Regions from separate parts of the Phytobacter cepae genome, predicted to be linked through region 2. Evidence: predicted binding sites of a transcription regulator. Region 2 holds the regulator's gene; each other region holds the start of a gene.

Region 1 (7,112 bases), 1.9 Mb from region 2:
ATGTACGCGGTGGTGATATTTTCATCATCCAGTCCACTTGTGCTCCAACTAACGATAACCTGATGGAATTGGTTGTTATGGTTGATGCGCTGCGCCGTGCTTCCGCAGGCCGTATCACCGCTGTTATTCCTTATTTTGGTTACGCTCGTCAGGATCGCCGTGTGCGTTCTGCACGTGTGCCTATCACGGCAAAAGTTGTGGCTGACTTCCTTTCCAGCGTTGGCGTTGACCGCGTCCTCACCGTTGACCTGCATGCTGAACAGATTCAGGGCTTCTTTGATGTACCGGTAGACAACGTTTTCGGCAGCCCAATCCTGCTCGAAGATATGCTGCAGAAAAACCTTGATAATCCTATCGTGGTCTCTCCCGATATCGGTGGCGTGGTTCGCGCTCGTGCGATTGCCAAACTGCTGAACGATACCGACATGGCTATCATCGACAAGCGCCGTCCGCGCGCGAACGTTTCCCAGGTGATGCACATCATCGGTGACGTCGCCGATCGTGACTGCGTCATGGTCGATGACATGATTGATACCGGTGGCACGCTGTGTAAAGCAGCCGAAGCACTGAAAGAACGTGGTGCAAAACGTGTATTTGCATACGCGACTCACCCGATCTTCTCTGGCAACGCGATTCAGAACATCAAAAATTCCGTGATCGATGAGTTCATCGTCTGCGATACCATTCCGCTGACGCCTGAAATCAAAGCGCTGGAGAAAGTCCGCACGCTGACGCTGTCTGGCATGCTGGCCGAAGCGATTCGTCGCATCAGCAACGAAGAATCCATTTCTGCAATGTTCGAACATTGATAGAAATCGGCACAGAAACCCGCTGCGGCGGGTTTTTTTATTGTTGTCATTTATTTGTATGATTTATTAAAAGCCGGTGTCTGTTTTGTATAACTGATGTTTACGCAGGGAAGAACATCACGATGAATAAACTCTTTTCCTCCCACGTTATGCCCTTCAGCGCGCTGATTGAAGCCTGCTGGAAAGAGAAATACAGCCTCGCCCGTTTCACCCGCGACCTGATTGCCGGCATAACCGTCGGCATTATTGCGATCCCCCTTGCGATGGCGCTGGCGATTGGCAGCGGCGTGGCACCCCAATATGGGCTCTATACTGCCGCGATCGCCGGGTTGGTTATCGCGTTGTCCGGTGGTTCGCGCTACAGCGTTTCAGGTCCTACCGCTGCCTTTGTCGTCATTCTTTATCCGGTTTCACAACAGTTTGGTCTGGGTGGTTTGCTGGTCGCGACCTTGATGTCAGGCGTGTTTCTGATTCTTTTTGGTCTTGCCCGCTTTGGGCGGCTGATTGAGTACATCCCCCTTTCAGTGACACTCGGGTTCACCTCCGGTATCGGTATTACTATCGGAACCATGCAGATTAAAGATTTCCTCGGCCTGCAGGTCGCACATATGCCCGAGCACTATCTGCAAAAAATCGGGGCGCTGGGCATGGCGTTGCCGACTCTGAACCCCGGTGATGCTGCGATTGGTATCGTCACCTTAGGCACATTGATTCTGTGGCCACGCCTGCGTATTCGCCTGCCCGGCCATCTGCCTGCGCTACTGGCGGGGTGCGCCATCATGGGGATCGTGAATCTCATGGGTGGCCATGTTGCGACCATTGGCTCGCAGTTCCACTACGTGCTCGCCGATGGCAGCCAGGGAAATGGCATTCCACAGCTGTTACCTCAGTTGGTTTTGCCGTGGAACTTACCTGACTCCCGCTTCACGCTGAGCTGGGCATCTTTACAGGCACTCCTCCCTGCCGCCTTTTCGATGGCAATGTTAGGGGCCATTGAATCGCTGCTTTGCGCAGTGGTGCTTGATGGCATGACCAGTACGCGTCACAAAGCGAACAGTGAGTTGATTGGTCAGGGATTGGGAAATATCGTCGCCCCGTTCTTTGGCGGCATTACGGCCACGGCAGCCATCGCCCGTTCAGCGGCCAACGTGCGCGCCGGGGCAACCTCACCCGTTTCGGCCATTATTCACTCGCTGCTGGTGATCCTGGCTTTACTGGTTCTCGCCCCCCTGCTCTCATGGTTGCCATTGTCAGCCATGGCGGCTCTGCTGCTGATGGTCGCGTGGAACATGAGCGAAGCGCATAAGGTAGTGAATCTGCTGCGGCGTGGTCCGAAAGACGACATCATCGTGATGTTAATCTGTATGTCGCTGACGGTATTGTTCGATATGGTTATCGCCATCAGCGTGGGCATTGTTCTCGCGTCTCTGCTGTTTATGCGCCGTATTGCACGCATGACCCGCCTCGCCCCGGTCAATGTTGACGTTGCGTCCGATGTTCTGGTGCTGCGCGTGATAGGCCCGCTTTTCTTCGCCGCTGCCGACGGTCTGTTTAGCGAACTGGAGTCACGGCTCGAAGGCAAACGGGTGGTGGTGTTGAAGTGGGATGCGGTTCCGGTACTGGATGCGGGTGGGCTTGATGCCTTCCAGCGTTTCGTGAAGCGTCTGCCGGAAGGCACCGAACTGCGTGTCAGCAACCTGGAGTTTCAGCCCCTGCGCACCATGGCACGGGCCGGTATTCAGCCCATCCCTGGGCGCTTATCCTTCTGGCCAAACCGTGACGCGGCTTTAGCTGACTTATGATCCTGAGGGTGCGGAATATAACTTCCGCATCATCACTTCTATCGCCCCCTGCAACCACCCCAACACCTCAGGCGTCATCCAGGTGCCTTTCATCAGATGCGGCTCCTCCTGCATGGCGAGGCGAAACTTCTGCTGGGTATGCGGTGAAGTGCCGGCATAGGATTGAAACAACGTCAGCCAGTTTTCAGCCAGCGCTTGTGCCTCGTCGGAATTCGGATCCAGAGCCGCAGCCGTCGCTTTATGTAAACGGGCCACCAGCGGCGGCCATTCCATTAGCCGATCAAAATAGTGTGCGCGGGTAAAAGCCATCTCCTCCGGTGACAAATACCGTTGCCAGATAGCCAGTTTACTCTCCGCAAAACTGCGCGTGATGTAGTCAATTATCTGTTCATCAATGCCCGTTTGTTCGCGCATTTGCGGCTCCAGCACATGCATTTCATTAAGCCGAGTGAGGAAATCCGGCCTGCCTGCGGTATCCTCTTCAAGGCGCGTCATCCAGCGCGTCGCGAATGCCATGGCCTGTGGGTCATCCACCGGGCAATTAATCTGCATGAGATGGCGAACGTTTTCGACCATCTCCAGCCAGGCGTTGCTACGTGCCTGGTCGTCTGCGGCAAACGGCAGTGCCTGTAATTCCTCTTTGCTAAACCAGCGATCGTACATTTTCATTAACTCCAGCGTCTGTAACCAGGATTCCAGGTCCGGTTCAGCACCGCAGGACAACCCGTTTCGCAATGTCAGTAGCTGGTCACGCAACGTCTGAATATTGCGCATTTGCTTGTCTAACAATGTGATTTGCTCAGTAAGCAGGGTATCCAGCGAGCGCGTCTCACGTGCCAGGTGTTCCGTGATAGCTGCCAGCGCCATTCCCGCTTTCGTCAGCACCTGAATCATATGCAGGCGTTTCACATCAGCGAGATTATATAAGCGATACCCGGCAGCACTTCGGGCGGAAGGGATAAGCAGTCCGATCGATTCATAGTGATGGAGCGTGCGAACGGTAATGCCTGCGCGTCGCGCTAACACACCAGCCTGAATTAACATAACGACCCCTTATCTTCCCCGTAAACAGACTCTCAGGCCTAACGTTACGTAAGGGTCAACAAAAAAGCCAAAAAAAACGGTTTCCACTGGAAACCGCTTTTTGCTTTTATCGCTATTACTGGTGCCCGTGTCCGTCACGGCGACAGCGTTTGTCATAGTGGCGTACCCACCAGTACTTGTCGCAGACCTGTTCGTGACCGCTAACGCGCGCACCTGCAAGCCAGAGTACCGCCCCCACGAAGATGCTCAATATGGCACCGTGCGCGAAATATTGCGGCAGGTTAAGTTGGGGAAGCTGGTTTAATATGGAGTAGCCCACGCCGACAACCATCACCACAAGCCCCAGCACCATCAGAACATTACCGAGTAACGAAGCGTTTTTGCGTTTCATAGTGTCACCTCCGGAACGATGGGTTGAACGGGAATAACCCCACTCAAATATTGGGTAAAGTATAGTCACGAGGACGGTTCCTGATTGCGGTTAGGATCACATTTACTCATATTGAGGCAACATAAGTTTACAAATAAGCCTATGAACTACATGAAATTCTAATGGTTCAACGGGGCAACTATTATCTCTTCCCCCGTTTCGCCTTGAGAACTTTGTTTTCAGGCGACGCACCACGTAAACTATGCGCCAGTTATTGACCTGGTCAGGAATAAAAAGTGACGATTAAACTGATTGTCGGGCTGGCAAACCCGGGGGCGGAATATGCCGCCACGCGCCATAATGCGGGTGCCTGGTATGTGGATTTACTGGCAGAACGTTTCCGTGCGCCGCTACGCGAAGAGGCGAAATTTTTTGGATACGCTTCGCGGATCAATATAGCGGGCGAAGATGTTCGACTGCTGGTCCCCACCACGTTTATGAACCTCAGTGGCAAAGCCGTTGCGGCCATGGCAACCTTTTATCGTATTAATCCGGATGAAATCCTGGTCGCCCACGATGAGCTTGACCTCCCCCCTGGCGTGGCGAAGTTTAAGTTAGGCGGCGGGCACGGCGGCCACAACGGTTTAAAAGACATCATCAGCAAGTTAGGCAATAACCCCAATTTCCACCGTTTGCGCATAGGAATTGGTCATCCGGGCGATAAAAACAAAGTTGTCGGTTTCGTGCTTGGCAAGCCGCCGGTATCAGAGCAGAAGCTCATCGACGACGCCGTAGACGAAGCGGCGCGCTGTACCGAGTTATGGCTGAAAGACGGCCTGACAAAAGCCACCAACCGCCTGCATGCCTTTAAGGCGCAATAACCCTCACCAGGTGGCATTTTTGCCCCGCGATACAGCGGTTACGTGTATAATAGGCAAAGTTATCCATTTTTATGCAACCTGTTCTCTATAACAGGTTGATTATTCAGAACTTAAGGTAATCACATCATGGGATTCAAATGCGGCATCGTTGGCCTGCCCAACGTAGGTAAATCCACCCTGTTCAATGCGCTCACCAAAGCCGGTATTGAAGCGGCTAACTTCCCGTTCTGTACTATTGAGCCGAACACCGGTGTTGTACCCATGCCCGATCCGCGTCTCGACAAGCTCGCTGAAATCGTTAAACCGCAGCGTATTCTGCCTACCACCATGGAATTCGTTGATATCGCCGGTCTGGTCAAAGGCGCGTCTAAAGGTGAAGGTCTGGGTAACCAGTTTCTGACTAACATTCGTGAAACCGAAGCGATTGGTCATGTTGTGCGTTGTTTCGAAAATGACAACATCATCCATGTGAACAACAAAGTTGACCCGGCTGACGACATCGAAGTCATCAATACCGAACTGGCCCTGTCGGACCTCGACACCTGCGAGCGCGCCCTGCACCGCGTACAGAAAAAAGCCAAAGGCGGCGATAAAGACGCGAAAGCGGAACAAGCGGCACTTGAAAAATGCCTGCCGCAGCTGGAAAACGCAGGCATGCTGCGTGCGCTGAAAAACCTGACCGAAGAAGATAAAGCGGCTATCAAATACCTGAGCTTCCTGACCCTCAAGCCGACCATGTACATTGCCAACGTTAATGAGGACGGTTTTGAAAACAACCCGTACCTCGATAAAGTGCGTGAGATCGCTGCAGCTGAAGGTTCTGTTGTCGTTGCCGTCTGCGCTGCCGTTGAATCTGATATCGCCGAACTGGACGATGCTGACCGTGAAGAGTTCATGGCGGAGCTGGGCATCGAAGAGCCGGGCCTGAACCGCGTGATTCGCGCCGGTTACGAGCTGTTAAACCTGCAGACTTACTTCACCGCTGGCGTGAAAGAAGTCCGTGCCTGGACCATCCCGGTAGGCGCAACAGCACCGCAGGCCGCAGGTAAAATCCACACCGACTTCGAGAAAGGCTTTATCCGTGCGCAAACCATCGCCTATGAAGACTTCATCACCTACAAGGGTGAGCAAGGGGCGAAAGAAGCCGGAAAAATGCGTGCAGAAGGTAAAGAGTACATCGTTAAAGATGGCGATGTCATGAACTTCCTGTTCAACGTCTGATCGTTTGCTGCGGCTTCATTTTTTAGCCCGCAGCCCGGTAAGTCTTTTAAAAATCCACGCCCTGGCGTGGATTTTTTATTGCAACATAACCATCATCCCGGTACTTGCACGTGGCGTGTCTATTATCGAGAACGGAATCGCAGCCTCCAGGGAGGCTCATACCACTCCCCGTGCGCCATGAATCATTTTCCCCTATTAGACATATCGGATTTAAGAGCACAACATGGACGCTACCCGCATGCTCAGAGGTGTAGATTTCACTTCATGTTTCTTCATCAGGACCCGTAATGAATATTATTGATGTCATTATGTCAGCAGGAAAGACATCGGTTGATGTCGCGCTTTATACCCTCATCCCAGTCATGATAATCATGTTGATCGTCATGAAATACCTCGAAGCGAAGGGGGTTGTCGATGCCATCGTGCGCCTCACCACCCCGCTGCTTAAGCCCTTTGGCATTTCCGGGCTGGCCATTTTTGCGCTGATCCAACTTAACTTCGTCAGCTTTGCCGCGCCGATCGCCGCACTGGCGATCATGGAAAAGCGCGGCACCTCAGACAGGCAACTTGCCGCCGCGCTGGCCATGCTCTTTGCGATGGGGCAAGGCAACGTCTTTTACCCGTTGATCCCGTTTGGGTTGCACTGGGGTAGCGCCATTGGTATTTCAATTGTCGGCGGGTTGATCGCAGCCGCAGTCACCTACCATCTGTTTGGCAAGAAATTATCGATGACGGTAAGGCGTGAGGAGGTGACGGAATCGCTGAATGATAAATCCTCTGCCAGCCTTATCGCGATTATTAACGGCGCGGGGGCGGATGCTATTCGTCTTGCACTGGGTTCACTGCCGATGCTGCTGCTCTCATTAACGATTGTCGGGATCCTCAAAGAAGCGGGGTTTATCACCCTGCTGACCACGCTGTTAGCCCCCGTATTAACCTTTTTTAGCATTCCTGAGATTTACGTATTACCGACGTTGACTAAATT
Region 2 (7,112 bases):
GCCGCTGCCGCATCGCTGTGTGGATCCAGCAGAAAAACCTTGTTGAAGTTGAGCAGATTCAGATGGTTAGCAAAAACCTTGAGCGCAAAGCTGTCGCCATTGACCATGTGCCTGTCCTGACGCGCCCAGGGCAGCCAGGCCAGTTCAAGATGACTTGTCGTGATGTCGGAAACATGACGCACGGCATCAACCAGCTGTGCCAGCAGCATAAAATCGTTCATGTCTCGCATAGCGGCGATGCGAATACGCATGACCTGCGCAAAACGCGGCAATTCGCTGCTAACTTTCAACCATACCGCTCCGTCAGGGAAGACGCCGTGTACGATATCAACGCGTTGATTATCCATTGTAAGCTCTATTCTGCTGGTCATCATTCACCTCGTCGCTAGTTAATGTCCGTAAGACACATATAATATTGTCTATAAGACACTAATGGGCAACTTATTTTTTGCTGAATTTACGGAATTTAGTACAAATCATTGATAAAACTAACTTTAAAAGTTAGCTTGCCCCACTTTCGCGGGCTGGTAAACTTGTCACGTGTTTAATCAGGCGAGCAAGTGATGATCAGCGAAGCAGAATATCTGGATTCTTACGATGCCAGCCAGTTCCCTTCCCCCCTGGTAACCGTAGACAGCGTGCTGTTTACCCTCCATGAACAGGCGCTTCGCGTTTTACTGGTCGAGCGCGCCAGTCAGCCGCAGCAAGGGCGCTGGGGTTTGCCGGGTGGGTTTATCGATATGGAACATGATGAATCGACACGGGCGACGGCGCTGCGTAAGCTGACGGAGAAAACCGGGGTTTGCCCTTCCTGGCTGGAACAGCTGGATACCTTTTCTGGCGCAACGCGCGACCCGCGTGGCTGGAGTCTGACCATTGCCTGGTATGCACTTATTTCGTGGGTCGCCTGCGCACCGCACATCGCGAGCGTCAGCGATGCCAGGTGGGTGCCTGTCACGCAACTTGATGACATCGCGCTGGCGTTCGATCATCGGGATATCATTCAGACCGCTCTGGCGCGCTTACGGCAGAAAACCATGTACTCTTTACTGCCTGTTTATTGTCTGCCTGATACCTTTACCCAGACGCAACTGCAGGAGGCAACGGAGATTATTCTCGGCCATCCTATCCAGCGAAAAAGTCTGATTCGCCGCTTTGAGGCGTCAGGCATGTTTGAAGAGACAGGCGAGAGCGTGGCAACCGGGGCGCGAAAAGCGCGCTTGTGGCGACGTAAGCCGGATGCCGACATCCATCTCTTTTCCCGTAATTTACTGGCGGATTAGCCTTTATACGCATGTAGCCCATGAAATGAACAAACCTAAAGGCTGCGTGTCGATATAGTCTTCCCCCCACACTTTATTGATTTACCGTACTATGGCTGACATTACACCCTCACGACTTTCGGAAATTGAAGAGAATACGCAGGATTTCCGCCCCATGCGCGGTGGGCGTAATCCTCATTTCCAGACCATGCTGCCGCGTGTCATACGCCGCAAGCTGGGTTTTACGCCAACATGGCAACGCCTCGAATTGCCGGATGGTGATTTTGTTGATCTTGCCTGGAGCGAAGATCCCCAGCAGGCGAAGCACAAACCCCGGCTGGTGGTTTTCCATGGGCTGGAGGGCAGCCTGCACAGCCCCTACGCGCATGGATTGATCGAAGCGGCAAAAGCGCGCGGCTGGCTCGGCGTGGTGATGCATTTTCGCGGCTGCAGCGGTGAACCTAATCGCCTGAACCGCATTTATCATTCTGGCGAAACCGAAGACGGCACCTGGTTTCTACACTGGCTGAAGCGCGAGTTCGGCGAGGCCCGCACCGCCGCCGTTGGTTACTCACTGGGCGGCAATATGCTTGCCTGTCTGCTGGCAAAAGAGGGTAACAGCGTGCCGCTGGATGCCGCCGTGATTGTCTCCGCCCCCTTTGTGCTGGAAGCTTGCAGCGCGCATATCGAAAAAGGCTTTTCCCGGATTTATCAGCACTACTTGCTGAATTTGCTGAAAGGCAACGCCTCAAGAAAACTGAAAGCGTACCCAGGCACGTTACCGATCGACCTGTTGCAGCTAAAACGCGTGCGCCGTCTGCGTGAATTCGACGATTTGATCACCGCACGCATTCATGGCTTTACCGATGCCATCGACTACTATCGTCAGTGCAGCGCGATGCCGTTATTGAATAAAATTGCCTGTCCAACGCTGATTATTCATGCGAAAGACGATCCTTTCATGGACCATCACGTTATTCCCGACTCTGCGACGCTCCCCGCATGCGTAGAGTACCAACTGACTGAACATGGCGGGCACGTTGGCTTTGTGGGTGGGACGCTCCTGCGCCCGCAAATGTGGCTTGAGAAACGTATCCCCGACTGGCTGACAACCTGGCTGGAAGACTAAGATGATTATTCCCTGGCAAGACCTGGATCCTGAGACGCTGGACAACCTTATTGAAAGCTTTGTCTTGCGCGAAGGCACTGATTATGGTGAACATGAGCGCGCATTTGCACAAAAAGTCGCTGATGTTAAACGCCAACTCAAAAGCGGCGAAGCCGTACTGGTATGGTCTGAATTACACGAAAGCGTCAACATTATGCCGCGTGCTCAATTTCATGATTAACAACGCGTAAAGCGAAAACATCGCAAACGTCTGGAGTCGCTATGTCTGCTAAACATCCGGTTATTGCTGTAACAGGCTCCAGCGGTGCGGGAACCACCACCACCAGCCTTGCCTTTCGTAAAATTTTCGCCCAATTGAATTTGCACGCCGCTGAAGTGGAAGGCGACAGCTTTCACCGGTATACACGCCCTGAAATGGACATGGCTATCCGCAAGGCGCGCGATTCAGGTCGCCACATCAGCTACTTTGGCCCGGAGGCTAACGACTTCAGCCTGCTGGAGCAGACGTTTGTCGATTATGGCCATACCGGCACCGGCCAGGCGAGAAAATATCTTCATACCTACGACGAAGCGGTGCCATGGAATCAGGTGCCAGGAACCTTTACCCCCTGGCAACCGCTGCCGGAACCGACGGATGTGCTGTTTTACGAAGGCCTGCACGGCGGGGTGGTGACGCCGCAGCATGATGTGGCGCGCCATGTGGACCTGCTGGTCGGCGTGGTACCGATTGTGAATCTGGAGTGGATGCAGAAGCTGGTTCGCGACACCGGCGAACGCGGTCATTCCCGTGAAGCGGTGATGGACTCCGTGGTACGTTCAATGGAGGATTACATCAACTTCATTACGCCGCAGTTTTCCCGCACGCACATCAACTTTCAGCGCGTTCCCACCGTGGATACATCGAACCCCTTTGCCGCCAAAGTCATTCCATCGCTGGATGAAAGCTTTGTCGTCATTCATTTCCGTAATCTTGAAGGGATTGATTACCCCTGGCTACTGGCAATGCTGCAGGGTTCTTTTATTTCTCACATGAATACAATCGTGGTGCCGGGAGGCAAAATGGGGCTGGCGATGGAGCTCATCATGACACCGCTGGTTGAACGGTTGATGGAAGGCAAGAAGATTGAGTGATATCAGTCCCCTCTCCCCGTGGGAGAGGGTCAGGGTGAGGGCATCAGACCGCACAATGCCCTAAACCCGTCAGCCTTCGATCACTTCAAACGAATGCGTGATATTCGCCGCTTTCTCCAGCATCAACGCGACTGAGCAATACTTCTCGGCAGAGAGATCCACCGCACGGGATACGGCCGCCTCCTTCAGTGCCTTACCCGTCACGATAAAGTGCAGATTGATGTGGGTGAACAGGCGCGGCGCCTCTTCCCGGCGCTCAGAAGTGAGCTTTACTTCGCAATCCGTCACGTCATGACGGCCTTTCTGCAATATAGAGACAACATCAATCGCGCTGCACCCGCCTGCGGCCATCAGCACCATTTCCATCGGGCTTGGCGCTTTATCGCCCGAATTACCGTCCATCAGAATCTGGTGCCCGGAGGCAGATTCACCAAGGAACGTTAAACCTTCGACCCATTTCACACGAGCATGCATTTTATTCACTCCGGCAATGTCACTTTCTCTACAGATTACGCGCACATAAGAAAACTCGCAATGGAAGGCGACCTGCGTCAAGCTGAAGCGAGACACCAGGAGACAGGCGGCAAAACCTATGCTAAAACAGTCTGAATGCTACAGTGATACATTGATGTAATGCATGTACGCAGAGGACATCACATCTTAGAGCCCGCAGACATGTCTGACGGCGCACTTCCCAGGTATCGGGAAGACAGATTGCAACCCCAGTCACAGGGCGCAGATCCTGAGACTGGAGCCAGCTTATAACAGAGGATAACCGCGCATGGTGCTTGGCAAACCGCAAACAGACCCGACTCTCGAATGGTTCTTGTCTCATTGCCATATTCATAAGTACCCGTCGAAGAGCACGCTGATTCACCAGGGTGAAAAAGCGGAAACGTTGTACTACATCGTAAAAGGCTCAGTGGCTGTGCTCATCAAGGATGAAGAAGGGAAAGAGATGATCCTCTCTTACCTTAACCAGGGCGATTTTATTGGTGAACTGGGTCTGTTCGAAGAAGGTCAGGAGCGCAGTGCCTGGGTACGCGCCAAGACCGCTTGTGAAGTGGCCGAAATTTCCTACAAAAAATTCCGTCAGTTGATCCAGGTAAACCCGGATATTCTGATGCGCTTGTCCTCGCAGATGGCACGCCGCCTGCAGGTCACCTCGGAAAAAGTCGGCAACCTCGCCTTCCTCGATGTGACAGGCCGTATTGCTCAGACGTTACTGAATCTGGCGAAACAACCCGACGCAATGACCCACCCGGACGGTATGCAAATTAAAATAACCCGTCAGGAAATTGGTCAGATCGTGGGCTGTTCTCGTGAAACCGTTGGCCGCATCCTGAAGATGCTGGAAGATCAGAACCTGATCTCCGCTCACGGTAAAACTATTGTCGTGTACGGAACACGTTAATCTCTGAGCGGCGCATTGCTTCTGGCAGTGCGCCGTTTTTGTTTGCCTCATGTGGCGCAGGCTGATTTACCACCCCGAAATCAACTATGCACTGCGACAAACGCTGGTGTTATGCCTGCCTGTGACCGTTGGCCTGATTGCCGGTCGACTGGATTTAGGTCTGCTCTTCTCGTTAGTTCCCGCTTGTTGCAACATAGCTGGTCTCGACACACTGCATAAACGCTTCTTCAAGCGCGTGATCATTGGCGGTTCGCTCTTTGCTGGCAGCAGCCTCGCGGTGCAATTCCTGCTTTTCGAAAACGTTCCTCTGCCGCTCATTCTTACCCTGCTGGCGCTGACGCTGGGCGTCACGGCGGAAATCAGTGCGCTGCACGGCAGGTTGCTTCCCGCCTCGCTGATTGCCGCCATCTTCACGCTGAGTCTTGCGGGAAATATGCCGGTCTGGGAGCCGCTGCTGATCTACAGTCTTGGCACGCTATGGTATGGCGCCTTCAACGCCTTTTGGTTCTGGCTGTGGCGAGAGCAGCCGCTGCGCGAGTCATTAAGCCTGCTGTATCGTCAGCTCGCTGATTATTGCGAGGCCAAATACAGCCTGCTGACTCAGCATGCGGACCCGGAAAAAGCCCTCCCCCCACTGCTGGCACGTCAGCAAAAAGCAGTGGACATGATTAGCCAGTGTTACCAGCAACTGCATATGCTGGCGGCTAATCAGAACAGTGATTACAAAAGATTAAGGCGGGTTTTTCAGGTGGCGCTGGACCTACAGGAGCATATCTCCGTCAGCCTGCATCAGCCGCAGGAGGTGCAGGAACTGGTAGAGCGTAGCCATGCCGAAGAGGTCATTCGCTGGAACGCGCAAACCGTGGCGGCGCGGCTCCGGGTCATTGCGGATGACATCCTCTATCATCGCTATCCACAGCGCTTCAATATGGACAAGCAGATCAGCGCGCTGGAGAAAATCGCCCGTCAGCATCCGGACAACCCGGTAGGCCAGTTCTGCGCCTGGCACTTCAGCCAGATTGCCCGCGTGCTGCGCACCCAACGTCCGCTCTATATTCGCGATCTTATGGCCGAAAAGCAGCGACGATTGCCGCTGATTCCGGCACTCAAAAGCTATCTCTCGTTTAAATCCGCTGCGTTAAGAAACGCCGCGCGGGTAAGCGTCATGCTGAGTATTGCCAGCCTGATGGGCAGCGCGCTACATCTGCCGAAACCCTACTGGATAATGATGACGGTGATGTTTGTCACCCAGAACGGCTACGGAGCAACGCGGGTACGCATTCTGCACCGGGCGGCGGGGACCATGGCGGGGCTTATTATCGCCGGCGCCACGCTGCACTACCACGTGCCGGAAGGCTACACGCTGGCCACTATGCTGATTGTCACGCTGGTCAGTTACCTTATCATTCGCAAAAGCTACGGTTGGGCCATGGTGGGCTTTACCCTGACGGCGGTATATACGCTCCAGCTGCTGACGCTGAATGGCGATCAATTCATCGTGGCCCGGCTTATCGACACGCTGATCGGCTGCCTGATTGCCTTCGGCGGCGTCGTCTGGCTCTGGCCGCAGTGGCAAAGTGGTCTATTGCGCCGTAATGCTCATGATGCGCTGGAAACCTATCAGGATGCCATCCAACTTATTCTCAGCAACGACCCGCAGGCCACTCCGCTCGCATACCAGCGCATGCGTGTGAACCAGGCACACAATGCGCTATTCAACTCGCTTAATCAGGCGATGCAGGAGCCCGGCTTCGATACACGCTATCTGTCAGACATGAAATTGTGGGTTACCCACAGTCAGTTTATCGTTGAGCACATTAACGCAATGACCACGCTGGCCCGCGAGCACACTATGCTCACCCCGGATTTGGCGCAACGCTATTTACAGTCTTGTGAAATTGCCCTGCAACGCTGTCAGCAGCGGCTGGAGTATGACGGGCCGGGAGAGTCGGGGGATGTGAATATCCTGGAGGCGCCGGAGACAATGACCCACGGCCCAATGAGCACCCTGGAACAGCATCTGCAACGTATTCTGGGGCATCTGAGCACCATGCACACCATTTCATCGGTGGCATGGCGTCAGCGCCCGCATCACGGCATCTGGTTAACGCGGCGGCTACGACGTTAGCCGTTCACCACCTGCGCCACCGCCCCGGCAAAGCGGCGCATTCCTTCT
Region 3 (7,112 bases), 1.6 Mb from region 2:
ATGGCATAGGTCCAGGGGTGGCTCTTAACGACCCCTTCCAGCGCCATTTTTAGTTCGTTCAGGTGTGCCTGAAAGAAGGTATCGCTCATCCAGGCGACGCCAAACACCGAGAAGATCGCCACCATCCCCGCTTTAAACACCGCACCACTGGAAATGGCAGAAGGATTAACCTTGCAGACCACCAGCATAATGGCGCCGGCAATTAACATCATCATCTGGATAACCAGGTTCATGGACAACGGCGAGAGCTTGCCTTTCACTTCGAAGGCCGGACGAAGGTCAGGGAGTGCGCCGAGCAGAACCACCACCAGAATCCCGGTAAAGAAGATCCAGGTTGACCAGTAGGCTTCCTTCGGAAACCGCTGGTTCATCAGGGTCTCGCTGGCACCATAGATAAACTCACGTTGTTTTGGATCTTTAAGCTTTTCCTGAAATTCTGCATCGTCGGCGAGATCTTTTCCACGGCGTAAGCTCCACAATGCAGCGATAGCCACGCCAAATAACGATGCCGGTACGGAAACGGCCAGAATTTCAAGGATGCTCCATGCATGACCTATCCCATGCTGGGCCGCCAGAATGGAGACTAACGACACCACGGCCACCGACACCGGTGACGCTGTGATCGCCATTTGTGAGGCAATAGAAGCCACCGCCATCGGGCGTTCCGGGCGGATGTTTTTCTTCAATGCGATATCAGCAATGATGGGGAACATAGTGTAAACCACATGCCCGGTGCCGCAGAGAAAGGTCAGCATCCACGTGGTAAACGGGGCCAGTAGGGTGATGTGTTGTGGATGACGGCGCAACAGACGTTCAGCAAACTGCATCATCACGTTCAGGCCGCCTGCGGTTTGCAACGTGGCGGCGCAGCCTATGACGGCAAGAATGGTCAACATCACGTCGACCGGCGGTTTGCCTGGCTCAAGGCCAAAGACAAAACTCAGTATAAAGAGGCCAATGCCGCTGATTAACCCCAACCCCATCCCGCCGAAACGCGTCCCCAGTAGCAAGCAGAGAATAATAATAATAAATTCAATGGTAATCATGACTCACTTGTCCTTGATATTGATAAACCAGACAAATCATTACATTTTGTAATGCTACTCAATGAGAGCCAGATCGGATTTGAGAAAATTTAATAAAAGCAATAACTTATATACTTTTCATTAACATTAATTTGATATTTGTGTAAACAAAAGGGTTAAAACTGTTCGCAGAATCCATTGATTCATGAGAATGGTGACCAGGGAAGGGGGCTTAGCGCTGAGGGATCCGCAGTGATATGACGTTTTGCAGCGTTAACACTGCGCAATGAGAACACAACAGCCACCGCGATGAGAGGGTCCGGCTGAAAATCGACGAAGCATATCCGCAAGGCCGGGGCGACGCGCAGGGATGCGCGGCGAGGGCGATTTTACATGGACGTTACCTTCGCCCGTCCCCGATCAGCCTGAAGGAATACGCGTAGTGGACCGCGTCAGCGGCGATTTTCCTGGCCGGGAGCCCGGGTCGCCAGGGTGGTGGCGGTGAACCACCCTGGCACGTTCACGGGTTCTGGCGTTATTGAAAAGCAAGGAACATAAGGTGAACGGAATGACCCTCAGCGCCGCATTTTCCCCCTCACCCCAGCCCTCTCCCCAAATGGGCGAGGGGGCCGCTCGTGCACGCATTTCTTCTGGAGATTCCTAAGGGCTTAGCGAGTCAATGTAACCGGAAGACGGGAATATTCATTCATCTGAGTAATTAATTGCTCGTGAAGACTTTTCTGATCGTCATAAATAGCAGAGAGCAAGTTTAAGGCAGTATTATCCGTTTCCACCCGGGCCGCTTCGGCGAGGCACGCCAGCTCCTGATAACGCATTAACTGATTCTCCACCGCCTGTTGCAGTAGTTCATCAATTGAATGAATTGCTGTGGTCGAAATATTCACGGATTTTATTATTGGATAGCGGCCAGTTTGTTTTATATAGTCAAAAACGCGCATCGTATGGGTGATGCCGGTTTGCGCCTGATGCCGCAAACACAGCGCAATACGCGTCAGGTTACGCTCCATACACCAATTGCTTAAGGTGACATAAAGTTGCGATGCACTAAATTCAAGATTCATTTGGGCGTTTAATTTACGCGCCATTGAAGGGGTTGTCATGGTTATATCCTTATGTATGGGATGATCCTGTGCAGAAATCATTTTTTATTTAGCCATCCACGGCCGGGGAAATAAGAATAACGAGAAGAGGGGAATAAGAACATCCTTAAAGATAATCGGTTACCCTTCGTTACCGGATGGCGAAATTACGGTGATTCAACTTTAATTCTGAAATAAATTAAAACGTTTTCCGATTCAGGTTGGCGTCAGTGCATTCGGTCAAATCCACACTACACGCGATCCCAGGCAAAGAGGTGCCGATATGTGACAAGGGTATGGTTATGAAACGGTGTTTTGAGTAAAAATAAACACTCTTTCAACCTGTTGGTAAGGAATGCATAAATGAAAAAAGTGGCGGTGTTGCTGGCGCCCGGTTTTGAGGAAGCTGAAGCCATTATTACTATTGATATTCTGCGTCGTCTGCATATTGAAGTAGAAACACTTGCGTGCGCGGAATCCCGCGCCGTCGTCAGTTATCACAATATTCCAATGGTCGCTGACCATACTCTGGTGGAGCGCAGCGGTGAACTTTACGATGCCGTCGTGCTTCCGGGTGGCCCGCAGGGCAGCGTCAACCTTGCTGCCAGCGCTGACGTTATTGCCTTTGTTAAATCTCATGACGCGCAAAACAAGCTTATTTGCCCCATCTGCTCAGCCGCCGCACGTGTGCTGGGCGGGAATGGGCTGCTAAACGGGCGCCGTTATGTCTGCTCTGGCGACCTGTGGGAAGGGGTGAGCGGCGGTGAATATGTTGATGCCCCGGTTGTGGAAGATGGCAACTTGCTGAGCGGAAAAGGGCTGGGCCACGCTTTCGACTTCGCCTTCGCGCTTTCTGCTCGCCTGCTAGGCGATGACGCGCCGGTCCGTGACCACGCGGATCACATTTATTACGCCTGGTAATGCCTCCCCCGGGTGCGCCCTGCATTCGGGGACAAGGATAACATAGCTGATGCTATGGATTAATCTGCTGACCCCCTCTCTAATTGTCTGACAAATCCGCCTTTTTTTATGTCTAAATCCGCTGAATTTATGTACGTAATTACTGTAATTCTGCGGTGTGATGTTGCTCTCCTATGGAGAATCAATTTCCCGCTAAAACTACTGCCAGCACAGGTGTCCAGTGAAGTGCGGACTCTAATGCCTTGTTTTATGAACTTTTAAATGAACCGGTAAAATTTTCCCCCTACATAAAAGAATGCCAAAGCTGGAGATAACCATGCACAAATTCACTAAAGCGTTGGCAGCCATAGGTCTGGCTGCCGTTATGTCACAATCCGCTATCGCTGAATCGATGAAACTGGGCTTTTTAGTGAAACAGCCGGAAGAACCCTGGTTCCAGACGGAGTGGAAATTTGCCGACAAAGCGGGCAAAGACTTAGGGTTTGAAGTGATTAAGATTGCGGTCCCGGATGGTGAAAAAACGCTGAATGCTATCGACAGCCTTGCGGCAAGCGGCGCGAAGGGATTTGTTATCTGTACCCCTGACCCTAAACTGGGCGCAGCCATTGTGGCCAAAGCCCGAGGCTATGACATGAAAGTCATTGCCGTGGATGACCAGTTCGTGAATGCGAAAGGCGAACCGATGACTTCCGTTCCGCTGGTGATGATGGCGGCGAGTGAAATTGGCGCGCGCCAGGGTCAGGAACTGTATAAAGAGATGCAAAAACGCGGCTGGGATATTAAAGAAACCGCGGTAATGGCCATTACCGCCAACGAACTGGATACCGCGCGTCGTCGTACCACCGGTTCCATGGATGCACTGAAAGCCGCAGGCTTCCCGGAAAAACAAATTTATCAGGTCCCGACCAAATCTAACGATATCCCTGGCGCATTCGATGCCGGCAACTCCTTGCTGGTACAGCACCCGGAAGTTAAACACTGGCTGGTGGTAGGCATGAACGACAGCACTGTGCTGGGCGGCGTACGTGCAACCGAAGGGCAGGGCTTTAAAGCACCTAACGTGATTGGTATCGGCATCAACGGTGTGGATGCGGTCAGCGAGCTGTCTAAAGCGCAGGCGACAGGCTTCTACGGCTCGCTGCTGCCAAGCCCGGATGTACACGGCTACAAAACCAGTGAGCTGCTGTACAACTGGGTCACCAAAGGCGTCGAACCGCCTAAATTCACAGCGGTTACCGACGTGGTGCTGATCACGCGCGATAACTTTAAAGAAGAGCTGGCGAAAAAAGGGCTGGGCGTGAAGTAAATCTCTGCTGATAGCGCCCTCTGCTTTCGGGTGGAGGGCCTGATGTACACCAAGAAAATGATTCACGGAGACGTTATGCAAGACTCAACTCCCTATCTCTCCTTTCGCGGCATTGGTAAGACGTTCCCGGGCGTAAAAGCCCTGAGTGACATCAGTTTTGATTGCCACGCGGGACAGGTGCACGCCCTGATGGGAGAAAACGGTGCCGGTAAGTCGACTCTGTTAAAGGTCCTCAGTGGCAACTACGCGCCGACGACCGGGACGCTGGCGATCAAAGGTCAGGACGTCAGCTTTAACGACACGACTGCGGCGCTCAACGCCGGGGTGGCGATTATTTACCAGGAGCTTCACCTGGTGCCGGAAATGACCGTGGCAGAGAATATCTACCTCGGGCAACTTCCTCATAAGAGCGGATTCGTTAATCGCTCGCTGCTGAATTATGAAGCCGGGCTTCAGCTAAAACACCTCGGGCTCGATATCGACCCGCAAACGCCGCTGAAATATCTCTCTATTGGTCAGTGGCAGATGGTTGAAATTGCCAAAGCCCTGGCGCGCAATGCCAAAATTATTGCCTTTGACGAACCTACCAGCTCCCTCTCCGCTCGCGAAATTGAGAATCTGTTCCGGGTGATTCGCGAGCTGCGCAAAGAAGGGCGCGTGATCCTCTATGTTTCGCACCGTATGGAAGAGATATTTGCCCTGAGCGACGCGATTACCGTGTTCAAAGATGGCCGTTATGTACGTACCTTCACCGACATGCAGCAGGTCAATCATGATTCGCTGGTCCAGGCCATGGTCGGCAGGGATCTGGGGGATATCTACGGCTGGAAACCGCGTGATTATGGCGATGAGCGGCTGCGTCTGGAGCAGGTCAAAGCGCCCGGCGTCCGTACCCCAATCAGTCTGACGGTGCGCAGTGGCGAAATCGTCGGCCTGTTTGGTCTCGTGGGGGCGGGTCGCAGTGAATTAATGAAAGGTCTGTTTGGTGGCACTCGCATCTCCGAGGGCAAGGTCTTTATTGACGGTCAGACCGTGAACATTCAAAAACCTGCGCACGCCATCAGTGCCGGTATGATGCTATGCCCGGAAGACAGGAAAGCCGACGGCATTATTCCGGTTCACTCGGTACGGGAAAATATCAACATCAGCGCACGCCGCAAATACCTGCGTGCGGGGTGCCTGATTAATGACGGATGGGAAGCAGAAAACGCCCGGCATCATATCAATGCCCTTAACATTAAAACCCCCAGTGCCGACCAGCTGATCATGAACCTCTCAGGTGGAAACCAACAGAAAGCCATTCTCGGCCGCTGGCTCTCCGAAGAGATGAAGGTCATTTTGCTCGATGAGCCGACGCGCGGTATTGACGTCGGAGCAAAACATGAAATTTATAACGTTATCTATGCGCTGGCAGCCCGTGGTGTCGCGGTGTTGTTTGCTTCCAGTGACCTGCCTGAAGTCCTGGGTGTCGCCGACCGGATCATTGTGATGCGGGAAGGGGAAATTGCCGGGGAACTGCTTCATGGTCAGGCAGATGAACAGCGAGCTTTAAGCCTCGCAATGCCAAAAGTCAGCCAGGCTGTTGCCTGAGCGAGGAGAACACGATGTCATCTTTAACCTCTTCCGGCGCATCAAAGTCGCCATTTACGTTCGGGCGCATTTGGGACCAGTTCGGCATGCTGGTGGTGTTTGCCGTGCTGTTCCTTGGCTGCGCGGTTTTTGTACCTAACTTCGCGACCTTCATCAATATGAAAGGCCTGGGGCTTGCCATTTCGATGTCGGGGATGGTGGCCTGTGGGATGCTTTTCTGCCTGGCTTCCGGCGATTTTGACCTGTCCGTGGCCTCGGTTATCGCCTGCGCAGGTGTAACAACCGCGGTGGTTATCAACCTCAGTGAAAGCCTGTGGATTGGCGTGTTTGCAGGCCTGATGCTGGGTGTGGTGAGTGGTTTTATCAACGGTTTCGTTATTGCACGACTTAAAATCAACGCCCTGATAACCACCCTTGCGACGATGCAGATAGTGCGCGGGCTGGCCTATATTATTTCAGACGGTAAAGCGGTGGGTATTGAAGACGAAAGCTTCTTTACCCTGGGCTATGCCAACTGGTTAGGCCTGCCGGCACCCATCTGGTTGACCGTGGCCTGCCTGATTGTCTTTGGCTTCCTGCTCAATCGCACCACCTTTGGGCGCAATACGCTGGCCATTGGCGGTAACGAAGAAGCGGCGCGTCTGGCCGGTGTGCCGGTGGTGCGTACCAAAATCATCATCTTTGTGCTTTCTGGCCTGGTGTCCGCCGCCGCAGGGATTATCCTTGCATCACGCATGACAAGCGGTCAGCCGATGACCTCTATCGGTTATGAGTTGATTGTTATCTCAGCCTGTGTATTAGGCGGGGTGTCTCTGAAAGGGGGGATTGGCAAGATCTCTTACGTGGTCGCCGGGATCCTGATTCTGGGTACGGTAGAAAACGCCATGAACTTGCTCAATATCTCGCCGTTTGCTCAGTATGTTGTTCGCGGTCTGATCCTGCTTGCAGCGGTCATCTTTGACCGTTACAAACAAAAAGCCAAACGTACCGTTTAATAAAACCGTCCCGACCTTTAAGTCTACGTTATCAAACTCTCCAGGCGTTAATTCGGCTGGAGAGTTCCGCATAAAATGGCGAGCGCCGTCACACTGTCTATACTTACATGGCTAATGATAATGAAAGGTTATCGAAAGAGACCTTTCTCTCACACTGTAAGGAGGAGTCCAGGGT

What was found. The regulator CRP, encoded in region 2, controls carbon source genes, mostly activating them, when cyclic AMP is high. The targets are predictions, from matches to a motif close to ATGTGANNNNNNTCACAT.
Positions count from the first base shown of each region.
Region 1: pth (aminoacyl-tRNA hydrolase) is a predicted target of CRP. The motif match lies at 4,131-4,148, and genes of this name have one in related genera.
Region 3: ACUY4Q_RS09700 (arabinose ABC transporter substrate-binding protein) is a predicted target of CRP. The motif match lies at 3,202-3,219, and genes of this name have one in related genera.

Region 1 covers NZ_CM135107.1:2,331,406-2,338,517, reverse strand. The annotation lists gene prs (ribose-phosphate diphosphokinase) at 1-809, shown strand, start outside; gene dauA (C4-dicarboxylic acid transporter DauA) at 932-2,611, shown strand; gene ACUY4Q_RS10930 (MerR family transcriptional regulator) at 2,606-3,655, opposite strand; gene ychH (stress-induced protein YchH) at 3,771-4,046, opposite strand; gene pth (aminoacyl-tRNA hydrolase) at 4,322-4,906, shown strand; gene ychF (redox-regulated ATPase YchF) at 5,033-6,127, shown strand; gene ACUY4Q_RS10910 (nucleoside recognition domain-containing protein) at 6,415-7,112, shown strand, end outside.
Region 2 covers NZ_CM135107.1:459,112-466,223, reverse strand. The annotation lists gene prs (ribose-phosphate diphosphokinase) at 1-371, opposite strand, end outside; gene ACUY4Q_RS02130 (NUDIX hydrolase) at 564-1,283, shown strand; gene ACUY4Q_RS02125 (hydrolase) at 1,375-2,391, shown strand; gene ACUY4Q_RS02120 (YheU family protein) at 2,393-2,611, shown strand; gene ACUY4Q_RS02115 (phosphoribulokinase) at 2,653-3,522, shown strand; gene ACUY4Q_RS02110 (OsmC family protein) at 3,592-3,996, opposite strand; gene crp (cAMP-activated global transcriptional regulator CRP) at 4,304-4,936, shown strand; gene ACUY4Q_RS02100 (YccS/YhfK family putative transporter) at 4,986-7,064, shown strand; gene argD (bifunctional acetylornithine/succinyldiaminopimelate transaminase) at 7,061-7,112, opposite strand, start outside.
Region 3 covers NZ_CM135107.1:2,068,436-2,075,547, forward strand. The annotation lists gene ACUY4Q_RS09685 (anaerobic C4-dicarboxylate transporter) at 1-1,046, opposite strand, end outside; gene ACUY4Q_RS09690 (ferritin-like domain-containing protein) at 1,694-2,146, opposite strand; gene ACUY4Q_RS09695 (DJ-1/PfpI family protein) at 2,489-3,046, shown strand; gene ACUY4Q_RS09700 (arabinose ABC transporter substrate-binding protein) at 3,363-4,352, shown strand; gene araG (L-arabinose ABC transporter ATP-binding protein AraG) at 4,428-5,942, shown strand; gene araH (L-arabinose ABC transporter permease AraH) at 5,957-6,937, shown strand; gene otsB (trehalose-phosphatase) at 7,111-7,112, shown strand, end outside.